DNA from 3 places in the Exiguobacterium sp. UBA1053 genome. Region 3 is predicted to be linked to each of the others. Evidence: predicted binding sites of a transcription regulator. Region 3 holds the regulator's gene; each other region holds the start of a gene.

The links. The regulator LexA, encoded in region 3, represses DNA repair genes until DNA is damaged. The targets are predictions, from matches to a motif close to CGAACATATGTTCG.
Positions count from the first base shown of each region.
Region 1: the regulator LexA is predicted to act here: its motif matches at 3,955-3,968, upstream of B3G15_RS05380 (DNA polymerase thumb domain-containing protein).
Region 2: the regulator LexA is predicted to act here: its motif matches at 1,980-1,993, upstream of uvrB (excinuclease ABC subunit UvrB).

Region 1 covers NZ_DCDO01000006.1:19,248-24,950, forward strand. Annotated here, with positions in the region: gene B3G15_RS05350 (2-hydroxy-3-keto-5-methylthiopentenyl-1-phosphate phosphatase) at 1-510, shown strand, start outside; gene B3G15_RS05355 (methylthioribulose 1-phosphate dehydratase) at 507-1,127, shown strand; gene B3G15_RS05360 (1,2-dihydroxy-3-keto-5-methylthiopentene dioxygenase) at 1,144-1,680, shown strand; gene B3G15_RS05365 (arsinothricin resistance N-acetyltransferase ArsN1 family A) at 1,805-2,293, shown strand; gene B3G15_RS05370 (MBL fold metallo-hydrolase) at 2,354-3,109, shown strand; gene B3G15_RS05375 (pentapeptide repeat-containing protein) at 3,177-3,815, opposite strand; gene B3G15_RS05380 (DNA polymerase thumb domain-containing protein) at 3,991-5,313, shown strand; gene B3G15_RS05385 (YolD-like family protein) at 5,297-5,626, shown strand; gene B3G15_RS05390 (ZIP family metal transporter) at 5,678-5,703, shown strand, end outside.
Region 2 covers NZ_DCDO01000013.1:745,978-751,680, forward strand. Annotated here, with positions in the region: gene uvrB (excinuclease ABC subunit UvrB) at 1-1,927, opposite strand, end outside; gene B3G15_RS11535 (PDZ domain-containing protein) at 2,133-3,296, opposite strand; gene B3G15_RS11540 (S41 family peptidase) at 3,319-4,743, opposite strand; gene B3G15_RS11545 (M23 family metallopeptidase) at 4,838-5,703, opposite strand, start outside.
Region 3 covers NZ_DCDO01000003.1:169,495-175,197, forward strand. Annotated here, with positions in the region: gene tkt (transketolase) at 1-463, opposite strand, end outside; gene B3G15_RS01880 (DUF896 domain-containing protein) at 722-958, opposite strand; gene B3G15_RS01885 (YneB family resolvase-like protein) at 1,072-1,725, opposite strand; gene yneA (cell division suppressor protein YneA) at 1,771-2,058, opposite strand; gene lexA (transcriptional repressor LexA) at 2,270-2,884, shown strand; gene B3G15_RS01900 (metal-binding protein) at 2,916-3,386, shown strand; gene B3G15_RS01905 (MIP/aquaporin family protein) at 3,573-4,274, shown strand; gene glpK (glycerol kinase GlpK) at 4,318-5,703, shown strand, end outside.

The DNA.
Region 1 (5,703 bases), on a different contig from region 3:
GGGCAAATGTTCGCACTTCTGCCGTCTGACGGGAAAACAGCCTATCTTGATTTTTTGTTGGAGCGTGCGGTTATTCGCGACGGATTTTCGGAGTTACTGCAGTACAGTCGTCGTCAAGGCATCGATTTTTCGATCGTCAGCGGTGGAATGGACTTTTTCGTCGAACCGATCTTAGCGCCATTCCTTGAACAAGAACAGATTTACTGTAACGTCGCCGATTTCAGTGGTCCATTCGTCCATATCGATTGGCCAAACGCCTGCGATGCCCATTGTACGAACGGGTGCGGCTGTTGTAAAACGTCCGTTGCCCGGACACTACGTAAAGACGGTGACGTCATCATCGTCATCGGTGACTCGGTGACGGACTTCGAACTCGCGAAACAAGCGGATCGTGTCTATGCCCGTGATTATCTGATCACGTTGTGTGAAGAGAACGATATCGCCTATACACCGTTTGAGACGTTCCACGATATCGTTCATGATTTAACACGAGCGGAGGTGACAACATGACATTCATGCGACGGTATGAAGAGCTACGCGCCATCAAACAAGAGCTTGCGGCGCGCGATTGGTTCCCTGGTACGAGTGGCAATCTCGCCATCCGGACGTCCGGTGTCCCGGTTGAATTCCTTGTGACGGCAAGCGGAAAAGATAAACGGCAGACGACTCCTGACGACTTCGTTCATGTCGATGCGACCGGTCAATTGATTGGTGAGCAATCCGGGCGTCCTTCCGCTGAGACATTGCTCCATGTCGAAGTGTTCAATCGAACGGACGCCGGTTGTTCCCTGCATGTCCATACGATTGCGAACAATGTGATTTCGGAACTCTATGGCGATCAAGGCAGTATCACCTTTTCCGGTCAAGAAATCATCAAGGCACTCGGACACTGGGAAGAGGATGCGACGGTCACGGTGCCAATCATTCCGAATCATGCGGACATCCCGACGCTTGCCGCTGCTTTTGCACCTCATGTCACAGCGGATAGTGGTGCCGTCCTGATCCGCAATCACGGGATCACGGTCTGGGCACCGACCGCCTTTGAAGCAAAGAAACACCTCGAAGCCTTCGAGTTTTTATTCAATTACACGTTGACGTTGCAATCATGCCGTCAATCCATTCATTAAAAGGAGGAATCATCTCATGGCAACAGTCTTATTCCAAGAAACAAACACACGGTATACGGATCAAACGGAAGTCGCTGACTTCCTTGCGTCACGCGGCGTTCTTTACGAACAGTGGGACGTTTCGAAACTTCCAGCGCCTCTCGTGGAAAACTTCACACTGACGGATGCGGACAAACAAACGATTCTCGATACGTTCGCTCCAGAAATCAAAGACGTTTCAGAACGTCGTGGGTATCAGACAGCTGATATCATCTCACTTTCGGATACGACACCGAACCTGGATGAGTTGCTCGTCAACTTCCAGAAAGAACATCACCATACGGATGATGAAGTTCGTTTCATCGTCAGCGGTCATGGCGTCTTCGCGATCAAAGACGAAGAGGTCGGCTACTACAATATCGAACTCAATCCTGGTGATTTGATTTCCGTTCCTGTTAACACACGCCACTACTTTACGCTTCAAGACGATCGTAAAGTCGTTGCTGTTCGGATCTTCGTCACGACAGACGGCTGGGTTCCGATTTATGAAAACGAGACGTCAACGGTCTCTTAAGATCGATATAAGCGCTGTTTTCCTTCATATGAAGGAAATCAGCGCTTTTCTTATCGCACAAACATATCACTACATTGACACGTAACCGATATAATGAAGGAAAAGCGATGAGGAAGTGAGCGTCATGCATATTCGTCCCGTAACGGAACACGACTTACCAGCGATTCTCGCCATCTATAACGAAGGCATCGAAGATCGGATCGCAACGCTTGAGACCGACCAAAAGGACTTATCCTTCATGACCCAGTGGTATGCGGAACGCACCGATCGATATGCCGGATATGTCGCTGAAGATGACACAGGTGTCCTCGGCTTCATTTCCCTCGATCCGTATAATCCGCGTCCTGTCTACGCATCCGTCGGTGAGATTTCGGTTTATATCACTCGGACACATCGTGGACAAGGGATTGGCACACGTTTGCTCGAAACGATTGAACAACATGCCCGTGATCATCAGATGCATAAGCTGATCCTCTTTACCTTCCCATTCAATAAAATTGGACAAAAACTCTATATCCGCTCCGGGTTCCGGATCGTCGGAACGTTTAAGGAACAAGGACAGTTGAACGGCGAATATGTCGACGTCATGGCGATGGAGAAACGCTTACGATAGGATTCATTGAATGCCAGACAGGGAATAGTCAATCCGAGTCATTGAGAGAGGATGAACCTAATGGATATTCAACAAATTCGTAATGCAACACTCGTTGTCACGTATGCCAATCAAGTCTTACTGATTGATCCGTTCCTTGGCGAAAAAGGCAGCTTACCTCCCTTCGGTCAAACACCAAATGCCGTCGCCAATCCACTCGTCGACTTACCGGTCGATGTCAAGACACTGCTTGATCCTGACGCAATCTTCGTCACGCACCTGCATGCCGATCATTTCGACGATGCTGCAAAACAACTTCTACCCAAGCATTTGCCACTCTATGCGCAGCAAGAAGAAGACGCGCAACAAATTCGAGAAGCCGGCTTCACGAACGTTTCTTCCTTCGATTCCGGTGTAACGATCGGTGATATCCAAATCCATCGAACAGGTGGACAGCATGGTGTCGGTGAAATCGGCGAACGGATGGGACGTGTGTCTGGGCTCGTCCTCACCCATCCGGACGAACCAACACTTTATATCGCAGGTGATACGATCTGGTGCGACGAGGTCGCGCATGCAATCGAACAACATACACCCGATATCATCGTCGTCAACAGTGGTGCCGCTCAGTTCTTGACCGGAGAGCCGATCACGATGTCACAGCGTGATCTCCTTGCCGTACACGAAGCGGCGGCGGAAGCGACGATCATCGTCTCGCACCTCGAGTCCGTCAACCACTGTCTCTTGCGACGTGATATGATTGCTGACTTTTTAACTGCTTTCCATCTCTCTGCCCATTTCCTGATTCCGGAGGATGGCGAAACGATGTCATTTTAAGAACAGTAACTTTCATTAAAAAGAAGTCCTTGTTTCGAATATCCATCGAAACAAGGACTTCTTTTTGTTATGGGATGACGAGACCTAACAAACGAGCAAAGGCAACTGCTTGCTCTTCCGTAATGACAGCACCTGGTAAAAATCGCGGATCGATCGTAATACCAGAGAGCTCCGTCTGCCGGAGGTCGAGACCTTTTAACGGCGTTTCAATCCATTGACTATCCGTAAGCCGGACCGCTTCGAGTTTCCACTGGGTCGGTTTCACTTCGAAGAACTGTGCTTCTTTCATCGTCGTTTCGCTCCAGTGTTGGTGACGGACCGTACTGCGAATGAACTGTGCGTAATCCGCAAGTCCTTCCTGAATCGTCACATGGTCCAGCGTACAATCTTCGAACTGAACACCCGTCATCCGGCATCCGACGAAGGACACGCGGTGAAAACGAGTTTCTTGGAAGTGACATCCCGTTAAGTCACATTGCTCAAAACGGATATCTTCGAACGAACCACGGTCAAAGGTGAGATTCGCGAACGAGACATTTTGAAAACACACTTGATAGGCATCGATGCGTTCTGTCAGTTCACTCGGCATCGACTCTTTCTCATAACGCGCCCCTTTTAGATACGGGTCATCGATTTCGACTTGATCGAACGTCTCTGGTTGAAGCGTTTTCGGTAATTCTGGTAAACGGATAATGGTCTCTTTCAATGAAGGTTCCCCCTTTTTCTCTCCCTTAGTATATCAAACTCCTTTTATATGAGGGAAAATCGTTCAAATTCCCCTTTTTTCAACAGTTTTTATTTTGAGACACTTTGAGACCATGCTATAGTCAAAGAAAATCAAAATAAGAACATACGTTCTTTTATGTAAAGGAGTGATTCAAATGTTTTCTTCCGTCGTTTTACCACAAGATAAACGTATTTTTTGTGTCGACAGTGTGTCCTTCTACGCCAGTTGTGAATGCCAGTATCGCAATCTCCCTCCCTTGACGACACGCTTAGCGGTCGTCTCCGATTTAAAACGAAGCGGATCCGTCATTCTCGCTGCCACCCCTGCCTTAAAAGCACTAGGAATCAAGACAGCCGGTCGACTATATGAAATCGAGCAATTGCCATACGCTGTTCGTCGCACGATTCAACTTGTCGAACCACGCATGCTCGCTTATATGAAGACGTCAATACGTGTCCTTGATGTCCTGCACCAATTCGCCCCACCTGAAGCGATCCGCGTCTATTCGATTGACGAAAGCTTCATTGACATGACCGGAACCGATCGCCTATTTGGTTCCGACCTGCAAGCTGCCCTCAAAATTAAAGAAGCGATCCTGAAACAGACCGGCATCCACGTCCGGATCGGGATTGGTCCAAATAACGTCATCGCGAAACTGACCCTTGATTTAATCGGGAAAAAAGAAGGCATCGCGCGATGTGGATATGCCGACGTCGCACGACGTCTTCATGATTTTCCGATTCGGAAGATGTGGGGGGTCGGACACCGTATGGAACAACATCTGCAGATGATGGGGATTGAAACAATCGGTGATCTTGCAATGCGCCCTGTCGAAGAGTTGCACGAACGATTCGGTGTCATCGGTGCCGAACTATGGCACCACGCTTGGGGTCTTGACGCGTCACCGACACTTCTTGCGCCTCGTCATCTGTTCGAGAAAGCCCCTCAACGGACGATCGGACACGGTGTGACCTTAATGCAGGACTATTATCAGTTCGAACGCATTCGGAATGTGCTCAATGAACTCGTGCAGGATGTTGCCGCACGTTGTCGCTTTTCGAATCAAGTCGGCTGGACCGTTCACATCGGCGTCCGCTATTCTCGAAACGTCGTCCGAAGTGGTTTCTCCCGTCAAGTGCGGTTGCCTTATCCGACATCCGATGAACGAATCATTCTGCGTCACGTCTTACAATTATTCGAACCGAATTGGCTCGACGGAGAACCTGTTCGTTTTTTATCCGTCGCAGTGGGGCATTTGACTGCCGATCAAGGCACCTTACAGTTGTCTTTGTTCGAGGATAATGCGCGGCTCTGGAAACGACGACGGTTATTAAAAGCAATGGATGTCGTCAACCTCCGCTACGGAAAAGGAACGATTCGCCTCGCTGTCTCGTTTCTTGATACGAGTGTCGCCAAACGTCGTCTTCGTTTCGTCGGCGGTCATCCGGGAGGTGATCTTCATGACAGCGTATCGTGATCGAGGAAATTTAAAATGGATTCCTTTTCTCATGCCGGAACATTTGCAACTGTTGCGGGAATATTATGTCCAGATGCATCAGCTCGACTTGCCTGAAATTGATGAACAGTTGCAAGAATCATGGCACTTTCTGCTTCAAGAAGCTTTAATAGAAGGAAACGAACTTGAAATCACGTATTATAAGGAAAGTAGCTACGTGACGGTCGTCGGTTTCGTGGAACGACTAGAACCCGAACGTTCCGTTCTCTTTCTGCGCGGACGTGAAGTCATTGAAATTCCCTTCACACGAATCGTCCGGATCGAAAACGGGTAAGCTCTCATACAGATGGATGCTTTAAATCGTCCCCGGAAAGAAGGAATAGTCATGTTGGATTGGTTTACTTCCCTCCC
Region 2 (5,703 bases), on a different contig from region 3:
CAGCAGCTCGTTCGAACTGCATGTCTTTCGCCGCTTGACGCATCTCTTGGTCGAGCTGCTCAAGCAACGTTTCACGCTCCGATTTTTTGAGTTTGTTGAACTTCTCGAGTTTTTCGACAGTGTCGTCGCTCTCGATTGTCGTACTGATGACACCACGGACGTCTTTTTTGATCGTCTGCGGCGTGATGCCATGTTCTTCGTTGAACGCCATCTGGATCGCGCGACGGCGTTCCGTCTCATCGATCGCGCGTTGCATCGAATCGGTGACTTTATCAGCAAACAAGATGACGTGTCCTTCCGAGTTCCGCGCCGCCCGACCAATCGTTTGAATCAGCGAGCGGTCCGACCGCAAGAACCCTTCCTTATCGGCGTCAAGAATCGTTACGAGTGAGACTTCTGGAATATCGAGTCCTTCTCGTAACAAGTTGATCCCGACGAGGACATCGTATTTTCCGAGTCGTAAGTCACGAATGATTTCAATCCGTTCCAGCGTCTTGATCTCCGAGTGCATATAGTTGACCTTGACACCATTCTCTTTCAAGTAATCAGTCAAATCTTCTGCCATCTTCTTCGTCAGTGTCGTCACGAGAACACGTTCGTTCTTCGCTACCCGGTCACGGATGTTATCCATCAAGTAATCGATTTGTCCCGTGATCGGATGAATCTCGATCGTCGGATCAACGAGACCGGTCGGACGGATGATTTGCTCGACCATCTCTTTTGAATGTTCGAGTTCATACGGTCCTGGTGTCGCCGAGATATAGATCGCCTGACTGACTTTTTCCTCAAACTCCTCGAACCGTAACGGACGGTTGTCTTTTGCCGACGGGAGACGGAAACCGTGGTCGACGAGGACTTGTTTCCGTGCCTGGTCCCCGTTATACATCCCGCGAATTTGTGGCAGCGTGACGTGCGACTCATCGGCAACGAGTAAGAAGTCCTTCGGGAAGTAATCGAGCAACGTATACGGTGTTGCCCCTTCCGGCATCAAGTTCAAGTGACGCGAGTAATTCTCGATTCCGGAGCAATAGCCCATCTCACGCATCATCTCAAGATCATAGTTCGTCCGTTGTTCGAGCCGTTGCGCTTCAAGCAACTGATTGTCTTCACGTAACTTCGCAAGCTGGACCTCTAGTTCCTTCTCGATGTTCGCGATCGCCTTCTGCAGACGGGTATCCCCCGTCACGAAGTGGGACGCCGGGAAGATTGAGATGTGCTCGCGGTCCGCAACGATCTCACCTGTCAGCGGATCCATGTCACGGATCCGTTCGATCTCGTCACCGAAGAACTCGACCCGGACACACTGTTCGTCGCGTGACGCCGGGAAGATTTCGACGACGTCTCCGCGGACGCGGAACCGTCCGCGCTGGAAGTCGATGTCGTTACGCTCATACTGAATGTCGATCAGACGACGGAGCATCTCGTTTCGCCCCATCTCATTGCCGACACGCAGTGACAAGACGTGATTGTTATACTCTTCCGGGTTACCGAGACCATAGATACACGAAACAGACGCGACGATCAAGACGTCCTCCCGTTCGAACAGGGCGGACGTCGCCGAGTGACGTAGTTTATCAATCTCATCGTTGATCGAAGAGTCCTTCTCAATGAACGTATCCGTCGATGGGACATACGCTTCCGGTTGATAATAATCATAAAAACTAACGAAGTATTCGACCGCATTGTTCGGGAAGAATTCCTTGAACTCCGAGTAGAGTTGTCCCGCTAGTGTTTTGTTGTGGGCAAGGACGAGCGTCGGTTTCTTGATTTCCTTGATGACGTTCGAGACCGTGAACGTCTTCCCGGTACCGGTCGCCCCAAGCAACGTCTGATGTCGTTCGCCTTGTTTTAGCCCAGTCACCAATTTTTCGATTGCCGTCGGCTGATCACCGCCTGGCTCAAATGGTGAAACGAGTTCAAAATCCATCGTTTGCTTCCCCCTCATCACGTAAAAAATCTATTTTTATTGTACCACTTTACGAACAAACATTCGATTATGAAGTGCTCCTTTTAGGAAGTTACCCTTTTTTTCGAAAATGCAAAAGTTTCTTTTTGCTTCGAGTGTTGATCCTCGATTTTTCTGCCGACAAAAAAATCCCCGTCACGGCTGTTCCGTGACAGGGATGTACTCGTTAATGCAAGGACCGCACTTTAGTGCGACCATGGACCGGCTCGTTGACGAACAGAATACCAAGTTCATGATGATCTTGTTCATAGAAGGCACGTTGCGCAAACCGGATGTCGCCGTTATGGTTCATGACTTCAAGACGCAGATACGGTTTGTGTTTTTGGATGGCTTCGTAGAACGATGTTTCCGAATCGACCTTCTCACCATTGACCTTATAGATCGCTTCGCCCGGAATCAAGCCCATCTCGGCAGCTGGTTTATCAGGTAGCGTTCCGAGTATGACGGCACCACGCGTTCCATTGAGGAACAATGGTGTCTGTGCCCGGTTCAAGCGTTTGACCCGCTGATGCAATAGGATGTGCAGGACGAGCAACAGGACGATCCCGTACAGCCATTCAGCTTGTCCCGTGACGTATGCAAGAACCGTCAATAGAATCGCGACGAGACTCGTAATCAAACGTCCTTGGACGAGCGGACGCATCAATTCTTTCGGCAACTTACCCGTAAAGAGGAAGCTGAAGCCGATTGGTAACCAGAGAACGATCGGAACGAGCTCTGGAAAGCTGTAACGTGGCCACCAGGCTTCAAGCACGTCGCCCGGAACAAAGACGAGCAAAGGCAATAGCCAAAGTTTATTCGCTGACAGCCCACCGATGAAGCGACCACGCTTCGAAACGACGAGTGACGGTGACAGGCGTCGCTTTCCGCGCCACCAGACGAGGAGACATTCCGCGACGAGCGTTAACGTCGCAAGCAATAAAATCATTTTCGACTCAACCGTTCGAACCGGATCAAGACGTGAATCCATTAGGAACCAGCCGGCAAGTCCAAGCAAGACGATCGGCCAGAGCGGTACGTTCAAGCGAACGATCCCGACCAACAACAGGACGCTCGAGAGTCCGAGTAACAACAGAGCGTATTGCGGCGTCAGCGTCAATCCGAGCCAGCCACTGACGACCGATAAGACGAGACCAATTAGTAACCCAGGTAAAAGTGTTTCGAGGACATCGCTTCGTTTACCGTGTGTCCGGGAGCGAAATAGTCCACGTTCCCGTTTGACACGCCGGATGCCGATGACCCAACTGACAAGGAGTGCTAACCACAAGGTCGGACTGGCGATGAGACTAATCGCGGTCCAACCAATTTCATCGAGTAATTCCACGCGCATTCAGACCTCTTTCCATTCCTTATTATTGAGCAGCGACCTCGAGTGCTTTTTTCCGCTGGACGTCATTTTTGTCGTCCTCGAGTTTCTTCAGGAGACGCGTCTCCATCTCACCCGCTGTCTGCTGATCGATTTTTCCAGTGACGTCGAGTTTCGCATCCTTTTGCAAAGCTTCAACGGCTTGCTTCATCGTGTCACCAAAATACCCATCCTGTCCTTTTGGCTCGTAACCGATCGCTTCGAGGACTAAGTGAGCGTTTTCGACCGATTTTCCATAATCACCGACTTCAAGCGACTTCTGATCAGTCAGGATCTTCGTCACGTTGAAGTAATCTGGTTGTTTGACTTCGATCGTCGGCTTGACTCCTTTTTTGTGAATCCAGTTGCCGTCCGGCGTCAGCCATTTGTTCGTCGTCAACTTCAAATCACTACCGTCCTTTAAGTCGTAGGCACTTTGGACGATGCCTTTACCGAACGATTTCGTACCAACGACCTCAGCCCCGGCACCTTCCTTCAGACCGGCTGCCAGAATCTCAGACGCAGACGCGGATCCGCCGTCTTCGAGCACGACGATGTTATAAGGTTTCTTCTCGTCTGCCTTCCCGAATTCCTGCTGTCGCTCCCCTTTATTGTTCTCGACTTGATAAATCGGAACGTCCTTCGGAATGAACGGTGCAATCATGCTCGAGACAGCCGTTAAGAGACCACCCGGATTCCCACGGACGTCGATGACGAGTCCATCGATGTTCTGACTCTCGAGTTTCGCAAGCCCTTCCTCGAACTCTTTAGCCGTCGGTTCTGAGAACTGTGTCACTTGCAAGACACCAATCTTCTTCCCGTTGACGTCCTCAGTCGACGTATAGACCGTCTCGATCGGAATCGTATCCCGTTTAATCGTGATGTCCATCGCATCTTGTCCACTACGTTGAATCGTCAGGACGACATTTGTTCCTTTTTCACCACGGATTTTCTTGACCGCCTGATCCGTCTTTTGCCCTTTCGTCGACTTGCCGTCGATTTCTAAGATGACGTCACCCGGTTTGATCCCGGCTTTTTCAGCGGGTGATCCCTTAATCGGTGAGACGATGACGATCGATTCGCCTTTTTGTTCAAGCGTCGCACCAATCCCTTCAAACGAAGACGATAGATTCGTATTGAACGATGCTGTCTCCGACTCGTCCATATAGACGGAATACGGATCGTCAAGCACTTCCGCCATACCGGATAGCGCACCGTCCAGCAGTTCCTTATCCGTTACGTCCTCTAGATAGTTCTGTTCGATCATTTGACGGACCTGATCAACTTTTTTCCAATCACCCGTCGCATTCGCAGACGACGATGACGTCGAGACAGAATCCGTTCCGCCAGCCGCTAGCATCCCGACAGCGCCTGCCCCTAAACCAAGCCCGAAGGTACTGACCGCGATGACTGCTGTTGTAGATTTTTTCACGCTTGATTCCCCACTTCCGTTAAAAAACGCAGTATTTTTTTCAGTATAGCAAAAAAAGATAGGTTACCCTATCTTTTCGGTATTCTGTGGGATGTCAAAAGATGTACGGTGCCGGATCCACTGCATTCGGTTGTCCGACCGCCCACTCTCCCTTATGCAATTCGAAATGCAGATGCGGTCCTGTCGACCAGCCGGTTGAGCCAAGCGTCCCGACCGTTTGACCAGGCATGACCGTTTGCCCCGCCGACACACTGATTGAGTCAAGATGCGCATAGACGGTCGTATAGACCTGTCTGTCAATCAAATGCGTCACCATGACGACATTCCCGTAACCGGTCGCACTACCGGCACGGAGGACAATCCCTCCAGCTGCCGCGTGAATCGGCGTTCCTTTCGCGTTGACGAGATCGATGCCCGTATGCAACTCCGGTTTCCCTGTCAATGGATTGTTCCGCGGACCAAATGGTGACGATACATAACCTTTGACTGGTAAGTGGAACGGGCGACTGACGTCGACATCAGCACTCGTATCCGGTGTTGCACTTGGCGTCTCGGTCTCAGGAACCGACGTCTCTGTTTTTGGTGTCTCTGCTTTCGGTGCTTCTCCTTGTTTCTGTTCCTGCGCCGCTGCCTCTCGTGCAGCTTCGGCAGCTTCTGCGGCTTCCGCTTGACGCTTGGCTTCTGCTGCCCGTGCCGCTTCTTCGGCTTTACGTTTCGCTTCTTCTTTTGCTTTCCGTTCGGCTTCTTGCAGAGCAATCAATTCGTTTTGGATCAGACGACGCTGATCCGCGAGGATTTCCGCCTCCTCGGCTTTCGAGAACTGCTCTTGTTGTAGTTCCTTGACCTTTGTGTTCAACTGGACGACGAGCTTTCGCTTCAAATCAGACTCCGCGATGATCCGCGTCTGAAGCACGAGTAACTTCCGTTGTTCCTGTTTCATGCTCTCCAGTAATAACGCTT
Region 3 (5,703 bases):
AGTGATCGACGACGTTGAGATCGTCACGGTTGTATTTTGCTTCAAGATGACGTTCTGCCATCGCCATACCAACTGCCATTGCAATCCCTTGACCAAGTGGACCTGTTGTCGCATCTACACCAGCCGTGTGACGGTATTCCGGGTGACCTGGTGTTTTGGATCCCCATTGACGGAATGATTTAAGATCATCCATTGATAGATCATATCCCGATAGGTGGAGGAGTGAGTAGAGAAGCATCGAACCGTGTCCGGCTGAAAGTACAAAACGGTCGCGGTTGAACCATTCTGGATTTTTAGGGTTGTGGTTCATATGATCCGCCCAAAGCGAGAATGCCATCGGCGCTGCTCCCATTGGCATACCTGGGTGACCCGAGTTCGCCTTTTGTACGGCATCAATCGATAAGGTACGAATCGTATTAATTGCTAATTGTTCTACTGTCGTCATGTTCGTCAAAACAATCATCCTCTCTCTTTTTCACAAATTCCTACTCATTTTAGCACACTCTCAAATGTGATACAACTTTTCTAAATAGTATGTCACATTAAAATGAATGCGCTATCTATAGCCGTTCTATCGACTCATACAGGATGCATGAATTGATGAAAGATCGTTATTAAGATGTATTGCTATCGTGCAATGTTTCCTCATCTAACAGCACTAAACAAAAAAGAGGTCCGCTTAACGCGAAACCTCTTTCTTCTTATAAGAAGAAACAAACGATTATTGTTTATTCCGTTCTTCTTCTTGTGCTTGTTTTAATTTCTCTGGTGTTACGTCCGTACCTTCTTCATCGACGATTTTCATGCCCATGAGTTGGTTTTTAAATGATCCACGGAATGCTGCGAGATACGCTGCACGTAACTCTTTTTGCTCTGCTGCTTCTGCTTCCGATAACGGCTCGACTTTTGATTTATTCGCTAATGCATTGATTCGATCTAATTGTTCTTGTGATAACATGGAATCCCTCTTTCTGTACGACTCAAACTTGAGTTGTTCAATTGTATTCTTACTGTAAAAGAGCTTACTAAAAAAAGCAAGTTAACCGCGTCAGTCGACGGGTTACTTGCTTCTCATTCCGGGCTAGGCGTCAATTCGCGGTATTCAAGGTATCGACGATTGACCGTTGCCTTTGAAATATCATGTCCCATCCCGCGAAGCGTAATGGCGATATCTGAAAACGTCAGTCCGAGTTCACGGAGACGTACGATTTCTTCGATCGGTACGTCCTTTCGACTACGCCCAGCGTTCTCTCCTTGGCGATTCAGATTTCGTTCCGGGCGAAAACCTTGTTCGACAGCTCGCCGCATGCCGCGCGCGATTTTTGCGTTATGCAGTTTCCGTTGATATTCTTCCACTAGTGAGACGATCTCAAGGACCATCGCTTCTGCATCAGCAAGCTGGTATTCTCCATCAGAATCAAGTGTCATCAACCGAACACCGTGCTTCTTAAACGTGTGCAAAATAGCGATTTTCGCATTCCCTCGACCAATCCGTGTGTCATCCGTCACGAGGACCGCATCTACCGCATCACGTGTCACATGATCAAGAACCGTCAGCATCCCTTCCCGATCGACGTCATATCCACTCTCTTTTTCAGAGACGACATCCACGACATCAAAACCCTTTTGAGACGCAACCTTCGAAAGTTCCATCCGTTGGCGTTCAATCGAACTATCTTGTGCTTCTTTTTCGGTCGACACCCGACAATAAATCACGACCTTCATCGTACCTCACATCCCTGTTCGTTCTTTCACAACTTTTCCATTTTGTCATTGTTGTGCGATTGGTACAACGATTTTGCTTTTTGAGATGACGTGTTTTGTCTCGACATCATTATTTTTAATCAACCAGTTGACGTATTCTTCATCTGACATCGAACCGTCATTGTAGACTTCAGCAATTTGTTCGACTGTGGCGTTCTCATCGACCGTAACGGAAGCAGTCATCAGTTGCGCCACTTTTTCATCCGGGCGTGGTGTGAGTAAAAAGATCACGAAGGCAATACTTAATGCATAGAAGAGAATTGAAAAAGCATGAGTACGAATCGTATGAATCATCATGAATCCCTCCAAATATGAAATGAATGAGTTAGAATAAATGTTCGCGGAACAATTGTTCGCATAACTCATAATAAACACAGAACCCGTGTTCGGTCAACACAAAATGTCGAACAATTGTTTGTACGCTCATTTGTTCTATGTTATAGTGAATCTAGAAACATATATTCTTACATTTCAAACTTCAATCCAGAAAGAGGTGGCAATTCGTATGCGGAAAATGTCTAAGCGCCAACAAGAGATTCTCGACTACATCGTCTCTGAAGTGAAACTGAAGGGGTATCCACCATCAGTTCGTGAAATCGGAGAAGCAGTCGGACTCGCGTCTAGCTCGACGGTACACGGTCATTTGGATCGACTCGAGAAACGGGGAATGATTCGCCGTGACCCGACGAAACCACGTGCGATTGAGATATTGCTTGATAAGCCTGAAGAAATCACGGAAGCCATCGTCCATGTTCCCGTCATCGGGAAAGTCACAGCAGGTCTTCCGATTACAGCGATTGAAAACATCGAAGAACAGTTCCCGCTCCCTGCACATTATGTAGGAAACGAAACGGTCTTCATGTTGACAATCGATGGTGAATCGATGATTAACGCAGGTATTCTTGACGGCGATCGTGTCATCGTGCGCCAACAAAACACAGCAGAAAACGGAGAAATCGTCGTAGCTATGACCGAAGATAGCGAAGCGACGGTGAAACGGTTCTTCTTAGAAGATCAACAGGTACGTCTACAACCAGAAAATGACTCGATGGATCCGATGTATTTCGATAATGTCTCCATTCTTGGTAAGGTAATCGGCGTGTATCGGACGATTCATTGACGGAGGGACCAGTTACGACTGGTCTTTTTTCATGCCTTCAGGAAATGTACATGATACCGTCAATACCGTCGCACTGACGGGTTACGTTGCGTATTCGGTCGCAACGCAACAAACCGATTGGTTACCAACCGCCATCGGTATCGCTGTCGGTACCCTTTGGTTGTCACCCGACCTCGATTTAAAGTCAGAACCGTATTATCGCTTTGGACCATTTCGAGTCCTTTGGATGCCGTACGTCAAAATCATGCCCCATCGCTCGATCTGGTCACATGGACTGATCATCGGAGACATTATCCGGCTTCTTTATAGTGCTGCGATTCTGATTCCGCTACTATTTTTAAGTCTATATTTTCAGGTTCTTGATTCTACTATGATTGATTCGTGGTTCGCTTCCTTGCCTGCATTCGTCGTCGGTATCATGGTGGCAAGTACGATTCATATCCTACTAGATTATTCCAGCAGTTGGTTTCGACCTAAAAAAAGAAAAAAACGTCGTCGGTAACACCTCTTTTGCTTGCTTGCAAGCAGAATGAGGTGTTTTCTTATCCACTTTTTCGTATCTTTAAACATCAAAATAAAAAATTTCCATTCCTATATTTCAATTATATGTATTGAAAACGTTCTCAATTCGGAGTAATTTAAAGTAGAAAGGCCATTATCTGCTTTAATCCAAAGGGAGGGTTTTTGCATGAATAACTTTGTATTGGAAATGATCGGTACGATGATCCTCATCCTGCTCGGGGATGGAGTCGTCGCCGGTGTCGTCTTGAAAAAGACGAAATCGGAAAACAGCGGATGGATCGTCATCACGTTCGCTTGGGGTCTTGCCGTCATGACAGCAGCATTCGTCGCTGCTGAAAGTGGAGCACACTTGAACCCCGCATTGACGATCGCACTTGCTTTGAACTCTGACCTACCGTGGGCAGACGTTCCGATCTACATTGCCGGACAACTTGTCGGAGCTTTCATCGGCGCCATTCTCGTTTGGCTTCATTACATGAAACATTTTGAAGCGACTGATGATCAAGCTGCAAAACTCGGTGTATTCGCAACAGGTCCAGCGATTCGTCATACGCCGTCGAACTTGATTTCTGAGATCATCGGGACATTTGTTCTCGTCTTCGGTATCTTGGCACTCGGTTTAACAACGTTCGGAGATGGCTTAAAACCACTCATCGTCGGTTTACTCGTCGTCGTCATCGGTCTCTCGCTCGGTGGTACAACAGGGTATGCCATCAACCCGGCTCGTGACCTTGGACCGCGTATCGCGCACGCTATCCTACCGATTCCGAATAAAGGTTCATCTGACTGGGGCTATTCATGGATTCCTGTCGTCGGTCCGATCATCGGTGGAGCGATTGCCGTGTTCATCTATCAATTGATCTACTAAGATCACGTCTCACTAACACATACCGCTCAAGGGGGATTTCGAAATGGAAAACAAGTATATCCTAGCACTCGACCAAGGTACGACAAGCTCACGTGCAATCATCTTCGATCACGATGGGAAAATCGTCAACTCGGCACAACGGGAATTCAAACAGTACTTCCCACAACCAGGCTGGGTCGAGCATGATGCAAACGAAATCTGGGGTTCGATTCTTGCCGTCATGGCCGAAGCACTCGGAACTGCAGATATCAAACCTGAGCAAATCGCTGGAATCGGCATCACGAACCAACGTGAAACGACGGTCGTCTGGAACAAAGAAACAGGTAAACCGGTCTATCACGCACTCGTTTGGCAATCGCGTCAAACGTCTGGTATCTGTGACGACTTAAAAGAACAAGGTTTGAACCAGAAGTTCCGCGATAAAACAGGACTTCTGATTGATGCCTACTTCTCTGGAACGAAAGTCAAATGGATCCTCGATAATGTCGAAGGTGCGCGTGAGCAAGCGGAGAACGGTGAATTGCTCTTCGGTACGATCGATACGTGGCTCGTTTGGAAACTGTCTGGTGGAAAAACGCACATCACGGACTACACGAACGCTTCACGAACATTGATGTATAACATCTACGAACAAAAATGGGATGAAGAGTTACTCGATATCCTCGGTGTTCCTGCTTCGATGTTGCCAGAAGTTCGTCAGTCGAGTGAAGTCTACGACAAAACGGTACCGTATCACTTCTTCGGTTACGAAGTGCCAATCGCTGGTATTGCGGGTGACCAACAAGCCGCACTCTTCGGTCAAACGTGCTTCGAAGCGGGTGAAGGGAAAAACACATACGGAACAGGTTGCTTCATGCTCATGAACACAGGTGAGAAAGCTGTTTCTTCTGATCATGGACTCTTGACGACGATCGCTTGGGGCGTTGATGGAAAAGTCGAATATGCGCTAGAAGGTTCAATCTTCGTCGCTGGTTCTGCGATCCAGTGGCTCCGTGATGGACTCCGGATGTTGAAACACGCGAAAGATTCGGAAGGTTACGCAACAAAAGTCGACTCAACAGACGGTGTTTATGTCGTTCCTGCCTTCGTTGGTCTTGGTGCGCCGTACTGGGATTCAGATGTTCGCGGAGCAATCTTCGGATTAACACGCGGAACTGATAAGGAGCACTTCGTTCGGGCAACGCTTGAATCACTCGCTTACCAAACACGCGACGTGTTAACAGCGATGGAACAAGATTCTGGTATCGAACTGAAGACACTCCGTGTCGACGGTGGTGCTGTAGCTAACAACTTCTTGATGCAGTTCCAATCGGACATTCTCGGCGTTCCTGTTGATCGTCCGCAAATTAACGAAACGACAGCACTCGGTGCAGCCTACCTTGCTGGATTAGCTGTTGGTTACTGGAAAGATAAAGCGGAAATCAAACAA